DNA from 3 places in the Bacteroides parvus genome. Region 2 is predicted to be linked to each of the others. Evidence: riboswitches for the same ligand, from Rfam matches in the RefSeq annotation. Region 2 holds a riboswitch; each other region holds the start of a gene.
The links. A riboswitch is a leader RNA that binds a small molecule or an ion and turns the genes downstream of it on or off. The one in region 2 is predicted to bind cobalamin.
Positions count from the first base shown of each region.

Region 1: another riboswitch for cobalamin. It lies ahead of JXR92_RS15810 (TonB-dependent receptor plug domain-containing protein); the one in region 2 lies ahead of JXR92_RS12230 (TonB-dependent receptor).
Region 3: another riboswitch for cobalamin. It lies ahead of JXR92_RS09705 (tryptophanase); the one in region 2 lies ahead of JXR92_RS12230 (TonB-dependent receptor).

Region 1 is NZ_CP084680.1:3,839,647-3,844,569, forward strand. It holds gene JXR92_RS15805 (YncE family protein) at 1-238, opposite strand, end outside; gene JXR92_RS15810 (TonB-dependent receptor plug domain-containing protein) at 292-2,307, opposite strand; cobalamin riboswitch at 2,367-2,565, opposite strand; gene JXR92_RS15815 (Cof-type HAD-IIB family hydrolase) at 2,666-3,898, shown strand; gene JXR92_RS15820 (RecQ family ATP-dependent DNA helicase) at 3,965-4,923, shown strand, end outside.
Region 2 is NZ_CP084680.1:3,016,703-3,021,625, forward strand. It holds gene JXR92_RS12230 (TonB-dependent receptor) at 1-2,211, opposite strand, end outside; cobalamin riboswitch at 2,334-2,541, opposite strand; cobalamin riboswitch at 2,584-2,788, shown strand; gene accC (acetyl-CoA carboxylase biotin carboxylase subunit) at 2,924-4,435, shown strand; gene JXR92_RS12240 (acyl-CoA carboxylase biotin carboxyl carrier protein subunit) at 4,467-4,923, shown strand, end outside.
Region 3 is NZ_CP084680.1:2,422,280-2,427,202, forward strand. It holds gene JXR92_RS09690 (single-stranded DNA-binding protein) at 1-73, shown strand, start outside; gene gldE (gliding motility-associated protein GldE) at 97-1,443, shown strand; gene JXR92_RS09700 (4'-phosphopantetheinyl transferase family protein) at 1,454-2,083, shown strand; gene JXR92_RS09705 (tryptophanase) at 2,089-3,462, opposite strand; cobalamin riboswitch at 3,736-3,937, opposite strand; gene JXR92_RS09710 (sensor histidine kinase) at 4,264-4,923, opposite strand, start outside.

The DNA of each region.
Region 1 (4,923 bases), 820 kb from region 2:
TTTGGGTCTTGTAGATATCATTGATAAAATCCGCATCCTTATTGGGTGCATAAAAAGCAAGTCCTGCATTGTTGGCTCCTTGAGAGCCTTCGTTCAGAATATAGACACGCGTCTGCGGCAGTGTCACCTTCGACCCGCCGTCATCCAGAGAATCGTCATCGTCGTCACTACAAGATGCCAAAGAGGCACCCAAAGCAAGCATGCAGAGCATACCGAATAATAAACTTCTTACTTTCATAATTACAGTTGTTATTGTTTATAATTAGTTTTTATTGTTCATAAATAGATTATTCAAAACTTGAAAGTACCCGTCAACCGCCACGAACGGCCCGGCATAGGATAATATTTTATCACGTCATACTGCTCATCGGTCAGATTTATAATCTCGGCCTGCAACAGAAGCCGGCAACCGCCCAAAACAAACTCATGAGAGAGGCTCATCGTATGCTCCAGATAGCCCTCAATCTCATTTTCCGGAATGTTCTGCGACAAATAGTAACGCTTTCCCACTCCTACCGCCGAGTAGCCCACATTCACCCACGGCGTTTCTACAATGGCGGACGCGTTTCCGCTATGAAGAGGAGTATAAGGCAATTGGTCCTTATAGTTCTTCGCGTCGGAATCGGTCAGGTCAATGGCCTTTTGCCATGTATATCCGCCCGACATAATCAGTCTTATTTTCTCCGTCAATGGAACGGTTGCCGCCAAAGTGGCATCCACACCTGCGGCATGCACCTTGCCGTAGTTCGCCATCTTCCACGCATAGGTGGTGGGAAAAGCCACAATCTTATCCGTCACATTATTATAGTAACCGTCAAGCGTAACGGAGATATAATCGAACACAGACAATCCGGATTTGCTCCATGTGATACCGACATTATATTCGTCTGCCTTCTCGGGTCGCAGATTGCGGTTGCCCAGCCGGTAATAATAGAGGTCGTTGAAAGTGGGCAGACGGAACGTACTCTTATACATCAACCGGAAATACAGCGACTCGTCCTGCCAAGGCTGCATACTGACTGATAAAGAGGGGGCAAAACGATGGAAGTCATCGGGGACCGTACCTTTCTCGGCATGCTCCGAAGTGGCGGTATGCACCAGCGAGGTCGTGGCCGTGAGCCATCCTTGCCGGTAGCGTGCATTGAAGGCACTGATGGAAGTATATCTTGTGGGGAAAGGACATTCCGGCAAACTGTTGCGCAACTTGTTTATCACCCCGTCCTGCGCCAACGAAAGGGTCAAAGCTTCCAAAGGACGGTAGAGAACGGTCGCGGAAATATAATATTCGTCTTGCCGGTGATTTTCCCGATAATATCCGTTGGTATATTCCTTACCCTCATCCTTATATTTGTTCCAGCCATGATTATACTTTGCTTGTGCCTGCAGACTCCATCGGGGCGAAAAATGCTTCCTATAACGTGCCTGCACAAAAGTATTCTCATCCCAAAGCGTTTCATCGGAAAGGGGATTATAGAGCGTAACCGCCCCTGGAAGTCCCCGACGGGAATAGAAGTAGTAACCCTTCACATCCAGTTCACTGTCATCCTTGAAAGTATGATAAAGGGTAGCTTCGCCCTGCCAGGAATAGATGCCGGTGTTATTACGTTTCTCTTCCGTCACGTATTTTCCATTGACCAGCGTGAAAGGGTAATTACCGTCCGCCCTCATATAAGCGGCATCTACCGCCACGCGTGTACGGCTGCCCAGTTTCTGCCACCAGCGCAACGAGGGGCTGACCATGCCGAACGACCCTCCGCGCACCCGTGCCTGAAAAGCGGCATTGCGCCCGTCATCAAAATGAGGTTTTTCCGTCTCTATGCCCAGCACACCGGCCGACGCATACAAGCGGGCGGACTGCAACAAGTCCTCCGACTGCCCGATGGCGAGCGAAAGCATGGAAACATTGTCCAGCGAAAAACGCCCGATATCTATCTGCCCTGCCTGACAATTGCTCACCGCCACCCCGTCATAACTGACAGCTGTATGGGCTGCTCCCATATTGCGTATGGAAACCGTTTTCAGTCCTCCAATGCCTCCATAGTCCTTTACATTGGCTCCGGCAAAACGGCGCACAGCATCTGCCATATTCTGTATTCCCAGCTGGCTGATATCCTGCCGTGACATCGTCTGTATGGGTACGGCAGAAGTCACTTTATTGGGCGACCTGCGTGCTGTCACTGTCACTTTCTCTATCTGATGCACTTTCCCTGTAATCGTATCTCCTCCCACCTCCTGGGCAGAGAGCCGGAATATACTTGCACCCACTGAAACAGCACAGACCAGTAGTACCTTAGTCCTTCCTGACATAGAATAAATGAAGATTATCTTAAACCATTTGCGCACTGCCCACTTTCCTCGAATGGACAATTTTTCGACTTTGTTTTGCAGGTCTTCTGACTCGTTCCCGGTACATCGCCTTCCCGTTCTTTCCGAAGAACAGTGGCACAAGTATGATACACCGAGCATGGAACTCACAGCAGCGGGACTGTTCGGGACTTTCACCCGATTCCCTTTTCATCCGCTTCTCCGGATAGAGAACGCGGAACAAAACGTGGACAAAGATAGGATAAATAAAAGAAGTTTCAGTAAACAATAAAACGAATATTACCGTTTTAACAGTCATTTTTCTAACTTTGTAACATAATAACCCAAAAATTGAGTTGCCATGAAATATAAGTTATTGGTTCTTGATGTAGATGGGACGCTACTCAATGATGAAAGAGAAATCAGTAAAAGGACATTAGCCGCTCTGCTAAAGGTCCAGCAGATGGGAGTGCGCATAGTTTTGGCATCCGGTAGGCCGACTTATGGACTGATGCCACTGGCCAAAACCCTCGAACTCGGCAATTATGGAGGGGTTGTTCTCTCCTATAACGGTTGCCAGATAATAAAAGCACAGAACGGAGAAATATTGTTTGAACGACGCATCAATCCGGAAATGCTGCCTTATCTGGAAAAGAAAGCCCGCAAGAACGGCTTTGCCATCTTCACCTACCACGATGATACCCTCATTACGGATAGTCCGGACAATGAATATATAAAGAATGAAGCCCTGCTAAACAATTTGAAGATAATCAGGGAAGATGAATTCTCTACTGCCATAGACTTCGCGCCTTGCAAGTGCATGCTGGTGAGTGACAAGGAAAAAGCTCTGATAGGGCTGGAACAACATTGGGAAAAACGCCTGGCAGGTACTCTGGATGCTTTCCGTTCCGAGCCTTACTTTTTAGAGGTGGTGCCCTGCGGAGTCAATAAAGCGAATACGTTAGGCGCCCTATTAGAGCATTTGGGAGTAACACGGGAAGAAGTCATTGCCGTTGGAGATGGCGTATGCGATGTGACCATGCTCCAATTGGCCGGCATGGGGGTAGCTATGGGACATTCACAAGATTCTGTAAAGGTCTGTGCAGACTATGTGACCGCATCGAATGAAGAAGATGGAGTGGCCCTGGCCGTAGAAAAACTAATATTGGCAGAAGTGCGTGCAGCAGAGGTGCCTCTTGATTTACTGAACGAACGGGCACGACACGCATTGATGGGAAACTTGGGCATTCAATACACATACGCTTCGGATGAGCGCGTAGAAGCAACCATGCCGGTCGACTACCGTACCCGCCAACCCTTCGGCATTCTGCATGGCGGTGCCACCCTTGCCTTGGCAGAAACCGTTGCCGGGCTCGGCTCCATGATTATCTGCGAACCTGATGAGATTGTCGTGGGAATGCAAGTCAGCGGAAATCATATTTCTTCTGCACACGAAGGAGATACCGTAAGGGCAGTAGGCACTATCCTGCACAAAGGACGCTCATCCCATATATGGAATGTGGACGTATTTACTTCCACCAATAAACTGGTTTCCTCTATACGGGTAGTGAATAGTGTGATAAAGAAAAGATAAAATAATAAAAAAACGATACAGACACATAACAAATCCAAGTTGTAAAACTATTTATTATATTGAGATATGTCAATATGGAGCAAGCTTATAGGAATCAAGAAAACCGAGGATAGAAACAATATCATCGGCTATAAAACCACCTCTGTACCATATAATGCCTACAATTATGCCATAGTAGATGTTGAAATAGGCTTGAAAGACCACAGAATCCATGATATAGGAGCCCTCAAGCATGATGACACGACATTTCATAAAACCTCAAAAGAAGAACTATTCATTTTCTTAAACGACATAGACTACATCTGCGGACACAATATCGTTCACCATGATGCTAAATACCTGTTTACGGACAAAATTTGCCGCTGGATTTTAGTTGATACACTTTATGTTTCGCCTTTACTGTTCCCTGAACACCCTTACCACAGGCTTGTGAAAGATGATAAACTGATGAGCGAACAGATGAACAATCCGGTGAACGATTGCAAGAAAGCAAAAGACTTATTACTGGATGAAATAGCATGCTGGCATTCATTACCAAAAGAAAAGCGTATACTATTCGCATCGTTGCTGAAGGACAAGAAAGAATTTGAAGGATTTCTCAATATGGTAAGTGCGGAGTATATTCATAAAGGAATACCTGAACTTATTAAAGAACTTTATGCCGGAAAAATTTGCCAACATGCCGACCTTGACATGCTCATCAATCAATACCCATGCGGATTGGCATACGCTTTGGCTCTGATTGACACCACCGATTACCGCTCCATCACTCCCGGATGGGTACTTTATAATTATCCGGAAGTGGAATTTATCGTAAAACTCTTGCGACACACTACTTGCAAAGAAGGCTGCGACTACTGCCATACGCAATTGGATGTGCTCCATAACCTAAAAATATTTTTCGGATATGAGCGCTTCCGGACATACGAAGGCGAGCCACTGCAAGAACGTGCTGCCCAAGCTGCGGTAAAAGGGGAATCGCTACTGGCGATATTTCCTACCGGCGGCGGCAAATCACTTACTTT
Region 2 (4,923 bases):
GCAAATGTGTTGTGCCGGGATGCGTGCCTTGCTTTCGCGAGAGCCATAGGCCTCCCATGTCAGGAAAAACCAGTGCACCCACTGATAACTGCAACTCAGCCGTAATTTGCTTTCGGGCAGAACCACATTGTGGAAAAGATAGCTTGCTTCTGCACTTCCGAAGAGCCAGGGGCGGTTGGGTACCCGGTTGTTGTAAGTTGCCGAAGGCTTCCCGTCAGTCTTGTATCTGTTCTGGTCGCGTGCCTCTTGAAAACTGACATTGGTGGCAAGCTGTAACTTGCTTTGCCAGTCGTAACGTACTTCTCCTTCTATGCCCTTGATATGTACAGCCGGAACATTCTTATATTGCATCATACCTTCTTTGGTTTCTACGGTGGCTTGGATATAGTCGTCCACATAGCGCAGGAAACCGTTTGCTTCATAATAAAGTGTATGGCCGGGGGCAGGATGCCATGTGCCGAAGATACCCAGATTGATGTTGTCGCTGCTTTCGGGTTTCAAGGCTACATTGGCATATATGGTGGTACCGTTTCCCAATAATTCGCGGGCAAGGGGCAGCCGGACGCTGTGCTCATAGGAAATTTTAATGGATAAAGGTTCTATGGCTGTGTAGCGTGAACCGATACCGTAGCCCCAATACTTTTTGGTTATTGTCCCTTTTACATCCTTCGACCCGGTGATGCTGGATAAATCCGTTTGCCGGATATTCAGGTGGTTGATGTAGTTCTTTACAAAAAAGGTATTGCTCATTTTTTCTTCGAGAAGGGACTGATTGTAGGAGAAGCCTGTCACATGTTTTGCCAGAATATCATTGGAGGCTTCAAAATCAGTATCCGCTTCATCATAGCGGTCATTGCCGATGCGGCTTAATAGATAGTTTAGGTTGAGGGAGTGATGGTTGTTCAACCGATAGTCCAGATTGGCGCGGCCAATGGTCAGGGGACGTTTGTAATGGCGCATCGAACGGCCCCGTCCTGTGATTTCGTTACGTGAGCTTACGATATAATCTCCGTTCCAGTCATACTTACGGTAGGCTGTATCTGTGGTCAATGAATGGTCCCAAGTGTGCGAGAGTGCGGCATTCAGCTGCATGTTCTTCCAAATGAAATTATGCTTTTGATAGCGGGCTGAAATGTTCCATGCATCGGAGCCTCTTTCTGCCATTCCATATACCTTACTCTGTACAGAGCCTGTCTGCAACTCCTTGTCTACTTTGGAGTAAGAGGCGGAAACAAAAAAAGCATCTGCCCAGGACTTATTGGCAAAGCCGATTTCCATTTGTCCGAACAGTGAAAAATAGTCATCATGGAAGCGTCTACGGTCAGTCAGAATGTATTTGCGGCTGTCTTCATCCCAGACTTCGACATCTCTCATCATATAATCGTTTTTGGAGTAATTGACCCCAAAGGTAGGTTTAATGATCAGTCCGGTTCGAGGCTCTACAAACTGGGCATTCAAGTCTGCCTTGTGGGTATGGAAGGAACCGATACCGTAGGAGACATCCAGATAGTTCTTCTTCTCTTGCTTCGTAATGATATTGATGGCGCCTCCCAATGCATCTGTACCCAGACTGGCAGGTACTACTCCTTTATAAATTTCAATCCGGTCGATGATATTGACCGGCAGATTTGCCAATGAAACGCCGCTGCCTTTTGTGTCCAATGGTATTCCGTCCAGAAAATAACGTATGGAATTACCGGACATTCCGTTGATGGAGAGGTCGAAGTCCGAGCCAACTCCGCCTTCCTCTCTCACCTTAATGCCCGTTGTACGGTTCACCAGGTCGTTGAGGTTATTCAGAGAGTTTACTATCGGCTTGATGTCGAGTGCATTGACAGCAAAGGCCCCTTCCTTCACTTTCTGCGTTTGGGTCTTTCCGTAAACCTCGACAGAGCTTAGCGTTACGGTACTTTCCTGCAATGTAAAGTTCTGTTTTTTATCCTGCCGGATGTCGAGGGATTGTTTCACGGTTTGGTAGCCCAGGAAGGAGACGATGAAGGTATGTTTACCCGGAGCGACTTGCAGTGAATACTTCCCCCGGTCGTCCGTATAGGTGCCGGAGGTGGTGTTTTCCACAGCGATGGTGGCTTGGGCTATCGGTGTCCCGTGCTGGTCTATGACTTTTCCGGATAAGGTGACCTTATTTTGTGCCATACTACCTGCAGGAAGCAGGCAGATAAATGTAAATAGCAGTCCTGTGATGAATCTCATTTCAGTTCCTTATAAGCGTTCGTAACTTGCCCTCAAGGAAAAATGAACAAAGAGAAAGATTCCTTTATATGGATAAAGAATGCCTCGACTCAATGTTTTGTTGCTTTATTCCCCGAAAGCACTAAAACTATGTTGTCTTGGCAGGTCTTCTGACTTATCCCTCTTTGAATGCCTTCCCATCCGCCGGGCGGACAGTGGCTTGTAGAATATTCAAAGATTTTGGAAGGACTTACAGCAGCGGGTCTGTTCAGGATTTGCACCTAATTCCCTTTTTCATCACTCATCTCCAACAGAACCGGGAGAGGTGAAACCAAAACTGGGACAAAGATAACAAAAACTATTAGGTTTGCGAATACTCCTGATAATTTTTCTTATCTTTGCCCGCGAATTGGTTCCGGATGCATGTTTCCATCATCTGGATTAAAAGGGAATCGGGTGTAAATCCCGGACAGTCCCGCTGCTGTGAAGCTCCGTTTATATCATGAAAAACACCCTTGCCACTGATATGCATTGAAATATCGGGAAGGCTTCAGGATTAGGAGTCAGTCAGAAGACCTGCCATTCATTAAAGGCTGCCTTTGCTCGTGGGTTAGGAAGACAGTACGAAGATATTAGTTGAACATTTAAACAAGAAATGGAATGCCTTTGTTAAAGGTATGTCCGCATTGTGGTGTGACTATATATATCCTTTATATATTAAAGAAAAAGTAAAATGATTAAGAAAGTATTGATTGCCAACAGAGGTGAGATTGCCTTGCGCGTCATGCGTTCGTGCCGGGAGATGGGACTGCTTACGGTTGCCGTCTTTTCCGATGCCGACCGTACTTCTCATCATGTGGCATATGCCGATGAGGCTTATCCGATAGGACCGGCCGTGGCAAAAGAGAGTTATCTGAATATTGAAAAAGTGATTGCCACGGCAAAGCGATGCGGTGCCGATGCCATCCATCCGGGTTACGGCTTTTTGTCGGAGAACTCGGAGTTTGCACGCCGTTGCAAGGAGGAAGGGATTATCTTTATCGGTCCCGCCGCCGAGACGATGGAGGCGATGGGCGACAAGATAGCTGCCCGCAAGCGAATGATTGCGGCAGGCGTACCCGTGGTTCCCGGAACGGAACAACCTTTGCAGAGTGCCGAAGAAGCCGTGCGTATCTGCAACGAGATAGGCTACCCCGTGATGCTGAAGGCGTCTATGGGTGGCGGTGGTAAAGGTATGCGCCTTATCCATAACGAGAGCGAAGTGGTGGAAGCCTACAACACGGCACGCTCCGAGTCCATGTCCTCCTTTGGAGACGACACGGTCTATCTGGAGAAGTTCGTGGAAGAACCGCATCACATCGAGTTCCAGATATTGGGCGACAACCACGGCAACGTTATCCACCTTTTCGACCGCGAATGCTCCGTGCAACGCCGCAACCAGAAGGTGGTAGAAGAAAGCCCGTCACCCTTCCTTACGCCGGAATTGCGCCGGGAAATGGGAGAGAAGGCGGTTGCTGCAGCAAAGGCAGTGAACTACTCCGGTGCAGGTACCATCGAGTTTCTGGTAGACAAGAACCGCCGTTTCTATTTCCTCGAAATGAATACGCGCCTGCAAGTGGAGCACCCCATCACGGAAGAGGTGGTAGGCGTAGACCTGGTGAAAGAGCAAATCCGTATTGCCAACGACGAGGTGTTGCACCTCAAGCAGGAGGACCTGTTCCAGCGCGGTCATGCCATAGAGTGCCGCATCTGTGCCGAAGATACGGAAAACAACTTCATGCCGTCTCCCGGTGTCATCAAGCAACTGACGGAACCGAACGGAATCGGTGTGCGCATAGACAGCTATGTGTACGACGGCTATGAGATTCCCATCTACTACGACCCCATGATAGGTAAGCTCATCGTATGGGCAACCACCCGCCAGTATGCCATCGAGCGTATGCGCCGTGTGCTCTATGAGTACAAGATTACGGGCGTAAAGACCAACCTTGCCTATCTGAAGCGCATCATGCACGTGCCCGACTTTGTGAAGGGAGAGTACAACACCCTCTTTATCGAGAAGAACGCCCGCATGCTGGTACGCACCAATACCACCAACGAAGAGTTGGAGAACATTGCCATGATAGCCGCCTATATGGACTATCTGGTTAATCTGGAGGAGAACGTTTCGGCACAGCTGTCCGATGGCCGCCCCATCAGCCGTTGGAGGGAATTCGGCTTGCAGAAGGGAGTGCTTAGGATTTAAGGAATGGAAAATTGATAATGGAAATTTAATAATGGAAATACATATAGGAGACCGTATAGCAGACATTACCCTGGTGGGTAAGGAAGGGAATAAGGTTCAGCTTACCATTGACGGAAAGCCCTACGAAGTGGACATTGTGATGGCAGAGAACGGAAGTTGCTCCATCCTGCACAACGGAAACTCGTTCAATGCAGGCCTTGTGCGCGGCGAGGGAGGAAAGAGCTATGACATCAGCATGCTCCAGCGTTCCTTCCACGTAGACATTGTAGACACGCAAGCCAAGTATCTGCACATGAAGAAAGGAGCCGACGAGAAGCAGGGCGACAAGATTCTGGCGCCGATGCCGGGCAAGGTAGTGAGCATCCCCGTCAAGGTGGGCGACCGACTGGCTGCCGGAGACATTGCCGTGGTGCTGGAAGCCATGAAGATGCAGAGTAACTATAAGGTAAATGCCGACTGCATCGTCCGCAACATCCTCGTGAGCGAGG
Region 3 (4,923 bases), 590 kb from region 2:
CCAGCCGCAACAACCGGTACAACCGCAGGCTGCCCCTGCACAAGATAACCCGACGGACGATCTACCGTTCTGATTGTTTAACTAAAACCAAAATCTTTGGACCCAGACGCTTATTTATGCCAGTTGGCAGATGTTTTTAACGGTATATCCGTACAGACTCCTTCTATTTCGGCCATTGTAGCCATTGTGTTGGCAGGTTTGCTTTTGCTCGTTTCCGGCTTTGCATCAGCTTCCGAAATAGCCTTTTTTTCTCTTTCTCCGTCAGACTTAAATGTAATAGCGGAGAGAAAGCATCCTTCGGATGAGAAAATCAGTAATTTGCTGGATAACAGTGAACGTTTGTTGGCGACGATTCTGATTACAAACAACTTCGTGAATGTAACCATAATCATGCTCTGTAACTTCTTTTTTATGAATGTGTTCCAATTTCATTCTCCCATTGCAGAGTTCCTCATTCTGACAGTAGTCCTTACGTTTTTGCTGTTGCTTTTCGGTGAAATCATGCCTAAGATATATTCGGCTCAGAAAACGCTGGTTTTCTGCCGTTTTGCTGCTCCCGGCATCACGTTTTGCCGTTCCGTATTCTATCCGATGGCATCTATGCTGGTACGTTCCACTTCTTTCCTGAACAAGCATGTGGTCCGCAAGAACCATAATATATCGGTCGATGAACTTTCACATGCACTAGAATTGACCGATAAGGCGGAACTTTCGGAGGAGAACAATATTCTGGAAGGTATCATCCGCTTTGGTGGAGAGACAGCCAAGGAGGTTATGACTTCCCGCCTCGATGTGGTGGATCTGGATATTCGTACCCCTTTCAAGGATGTGGTGAAGTGCATTGTAGAGAATGTCTACTCCCGTATTCCCATCTATGCGGATAACCGTGACAATATCAAGGGGGTGCTTTATATCAAGGATTTGCTTCCCCATCTGAACAAAGGGGATAATTTCCGCTGGCAGTCGCTTATCCGGCCCGCCTATTTTGTGCCCGAAACCAAGATGATTGATGATTTGCTGCGCGATTTTCAGGCAAACAAGATTCATATAGCCATTGTGGTCGATGAGTTCGGCGGTACGTCGGGCATTGTCACCATGGAGGACATTATTGAGGAGATTGTGGGCGAAATTCATGACGAATACGATGATGAAGAACGTACATATGCCGTACTGAATGACCACACTTGGGTATTTGAAGCCAAGACCCAGCTGACCGATTTCTATAAAATAACGAAGATAGACGAGGAAACGTTCGATGAGGTGGCAGGGGATGCCGATACGCTTGCCGGACTTCTGCTGGAGCTGAAGGGGGAATTTCCTGCTCTCCATGAAAAGGTGACCTACGGCCGTTATGAGTTTGAGGTGCTGGAGATGGACAACCGCCGTATCCTGAAAGTGAAGTTTACAGTAAATGCCTCAACTCCTCTAATCCCTAATCCTTAATCCTTGCCTCATGCCCCTCTTCTTACAACATACCGCTCTTCCCTGCCGATGGGGAATTTGGAAAACGGAGGAATCTCCGGAGGAATTGCTGGCCATGCTTCCTCATCAGGAAGTATACCGGGAAGGTATGCGGCGTTTCACCGCAGCACACCGCCGTCTGGAGTGGCTGGCTGTCCGTGTATTGCTTTACACGCTGTCGGGAGAAGAGAAAGAGATTGCCTATCATCCCAGTGGGAAACCTTATTTGGCAGATGCTTCCGCCTCTCTCAGTATTTCGCATACGAAAGGTTATGTGGCTGTTGTTTTGGGATTGCCGGGTCGGGAAGTGGGCATTGACATTGAGCAGTATGGTGAACGGGTAAGGAAGGTGGCGCATAAATTCATGCGCGAAGATGAACAGCCATCCGTGTTTCGCGGAACCGACACTTGGTCACTGTTGCTGCACTGGTCGGCCAAGGAGACCATGTTTAAATGCCTGAATGCTTCCGAGGTTGATTTTCGTGGGCACATGCGCATTCTGCCTTTTGCTGTAAATGAAAGCGGCGTATTCTCCGCCGAAGAGTATCGTACGGTGGAGAAACGCCGGTTCACTATTCATTATTATTTGTTTCCGGATTTTGTCTTGACATTGAGTCTGTAAATTTCTTACAGCCTTTCCAGTTGTACCGTAAAATGTCTCATCAACGGAGCTTCCCAAGTGATGCGAACTCCGCGGGTAATACTTTCCCGCTTGTCATATACATTTTTTAAAGCGGCTGCTACCACATCCATGTGGTTGTCGGTGTACACGCGGCGAGGGATGGCAAGCCGGAGCAAATCCAAGCCGTTGAAGCGGTTTTCGCGGGTCACCGGGTCGCGGTCTGCCAGCAGATAGCCGATTTCACAACCGCGTATGCCTGCTTCTAGATAGAGTTCGGCGGTCAGTGTCTGTGCCGGAAACTCTTCTTTGGGCACGTGTGTCAGCACTTTGGGGGCATCCACAAATATGGCATGGCCGCCTGCGGGACGTTGGTAAGGTATCCCGTACTCATCCAGTTTCATGGCTAGATAGCCCACCTGGTGAATGCGGGTTTCCAGATTGTCAAATTCAGTATTTTCATCCAGGCCGATGGCAAGGGCGTTCATGTCACGTCCGTTCATGCCGCCGTAAGTGAGGTAGCCTTCGAATTGCACGCAGAAGCCTTTGGCACCTTCATACCAGTCTTTCCGGCGGGTGGCTATGAATCCGCCCATGTTGACAATACCGTCTTTTTTGGCACTCATCGTCATGCCGTCGGCAAGGTCAAACATCTCGCGGGTAATTTCCTTTATGCTCTTGTTGCGGTAACCTTCTTCTCTCATTTTGATGAAGTAGGCATTTTCCGCAAAGCGTGCCGAGTCAAAGAGAACGGGCTTGCCGTACTTGTCGGCAATGGCGCGGACTTCGCGCAGGTTCTGCATGGAAACCGGCTGGCCGCCTGCGGTGTTGTTGGTTATGGTGACGATGACGAACGGTATCCGTTCGCTATGTTCCTGTAATGCTTTTTCCAGTTTTTTAGGGTCTACATTGCCTTTGAAGGGAATTTCCAGCTGTGTCTGTTTGGCTTCGTCTATGGTGCAGTCCAGAGCCAGTGCCCGGCGTCCCTCGATATGTCCTTTGGTGGTGTCGAAATGGGAGTTTCCCGGCACAATGTCGCCCTCGTGCACCAGGTAGGAGAAGAGTACATTTTCGGCAGCGCGTCCCTGGTGGGTGGGGATAATGTATCCAAATCCGGTGAGGCGGGTGATGACTTCCTTCAGTCTGAAGAATGAGGTGGCTCCGGCATAGCTTTCGTCGCCCAGCATCATGCCTGCCCATTGGCGGTCGCTCATGGCGCCGGTGCCCGAGTCGGTGATGAGGTCGATATAAACTTGTTCCGATTTGAGTTGGAATACGTTGTAGTGGGCTTCTTTCAGCCATTGTTCGCGTTCCTGGCGGGTACTTTTACGGATAGGTTCCACCATTTTTATTTTCCATGCTTCGGCAAATGGTAATTCCATAGACTCTGTATCTTTAATAATTTGACAATAGGTTAACGGATAAACCGATTATTTCGGTTTAATGTGCCGAATTTAGGTAAAATCTATGTAATAATCAATTTAAATATGACTTTTTGTAATGTAAATGTCCGGACGAAATCACTTCGGCCGGACATCATCAAATAAACTTGGCAGAGTTTATTACCTTCTTTACTTTCTCTGAATTAGGTTTGATGAATGAAATGATGGACGGTTTGTCCGGCTCATTAGACTCAACGCTTTTTCCTCGAAAGCAATGATAAAGTATGCATGGCAGGTCTTCTGACTTGTTTCTGTTGCAGGCGCCTTCCCGGAAGAATATTCCAGTGGCATAGAGTAATTGTCTGCAACGTTGCACGAAACTTACAGCAGCGGGACTGTCCAGGATTTACACCTGATTCCCTTTTAATCGCTTTCCCAGAAGAGGGGGAGCGAACCAATGCATGACAAAGATACGGATTCTTTTTGAGAAAACAATTCTATGAGTGATAAATTTTCTTCCCCGCTCTCTTTCTTTTTGCCGACAAATTGGCAAGGTTTTGCCATCCTCTTGGCAAGACTTTGTCACCGCGTTGGCAAAACTTTGCCATAGGCATGGCAAAAGTTTGCCAAAAGCATGGCAATAGGTTGGCAAAATTACTCTCTGATTGATAGTGACTTAAGGCGATTTAAGCAATCCGTCATGTCGGTAAGGTGAAAAGATACCAATACAAGCCACACTTGCCACAAGAACCTTCTCCAGAGGTATGCAAAGCATTTTGTTTGGTGTGGTAAAACGGGCTGTTATCTCTCTTTTGCCAGTGTGAATACAAACTCCAGCCCTCCGCCTTGGTTGTTTTTGGCAGAGATGGTGCCTCCGTGAATAAGGACTGCATTCTTCACTATGGCGAGCCCCAAGCCGGTGCCGCCCAACTTGCGCGAGCGTCCTTTGTCTACACGGTAGAAGCGTTCGAACAAACGGTTCAGATGTTCGGGAGAAACGCCGATGCCGGTATCGGCAAAACTGAAATAGTAGTAATTCTCGTCTTCGCGGAAACAACTGATGTTGATGTGTATGTTGGTGCCGGCATAAGCGATGGCGTTGTCCATGAGATTGCGGAAGATGGAGTAGAGTAGAGAGTAGTTGCCCCGCAACTGTATCTTCGATTTTAGGGAATTGACAACGGTGATTTGCTTCTGTTCCAGTTCCAGGGACACTTCGTTGACGATGTTTGAAACCAGCATGCTGATGTCCACCTTTTCCATATCGATCATGTTGGCGGCTTCGTCCATGCGGGTCAGTACGGATATGTCGCGCAGCAGGCGGCTCAGGCGGTTGCTTTGCGCGTAGCAGCGTTCCATGAAGATTTGCATCTTTTCGGGCGCGATGTTCTCGTTGTTCACGATGGTTTCCAGATAGCCTTGTATGCTGCTTACGGGGGTTTTCAGCTCATGGGCGATGTT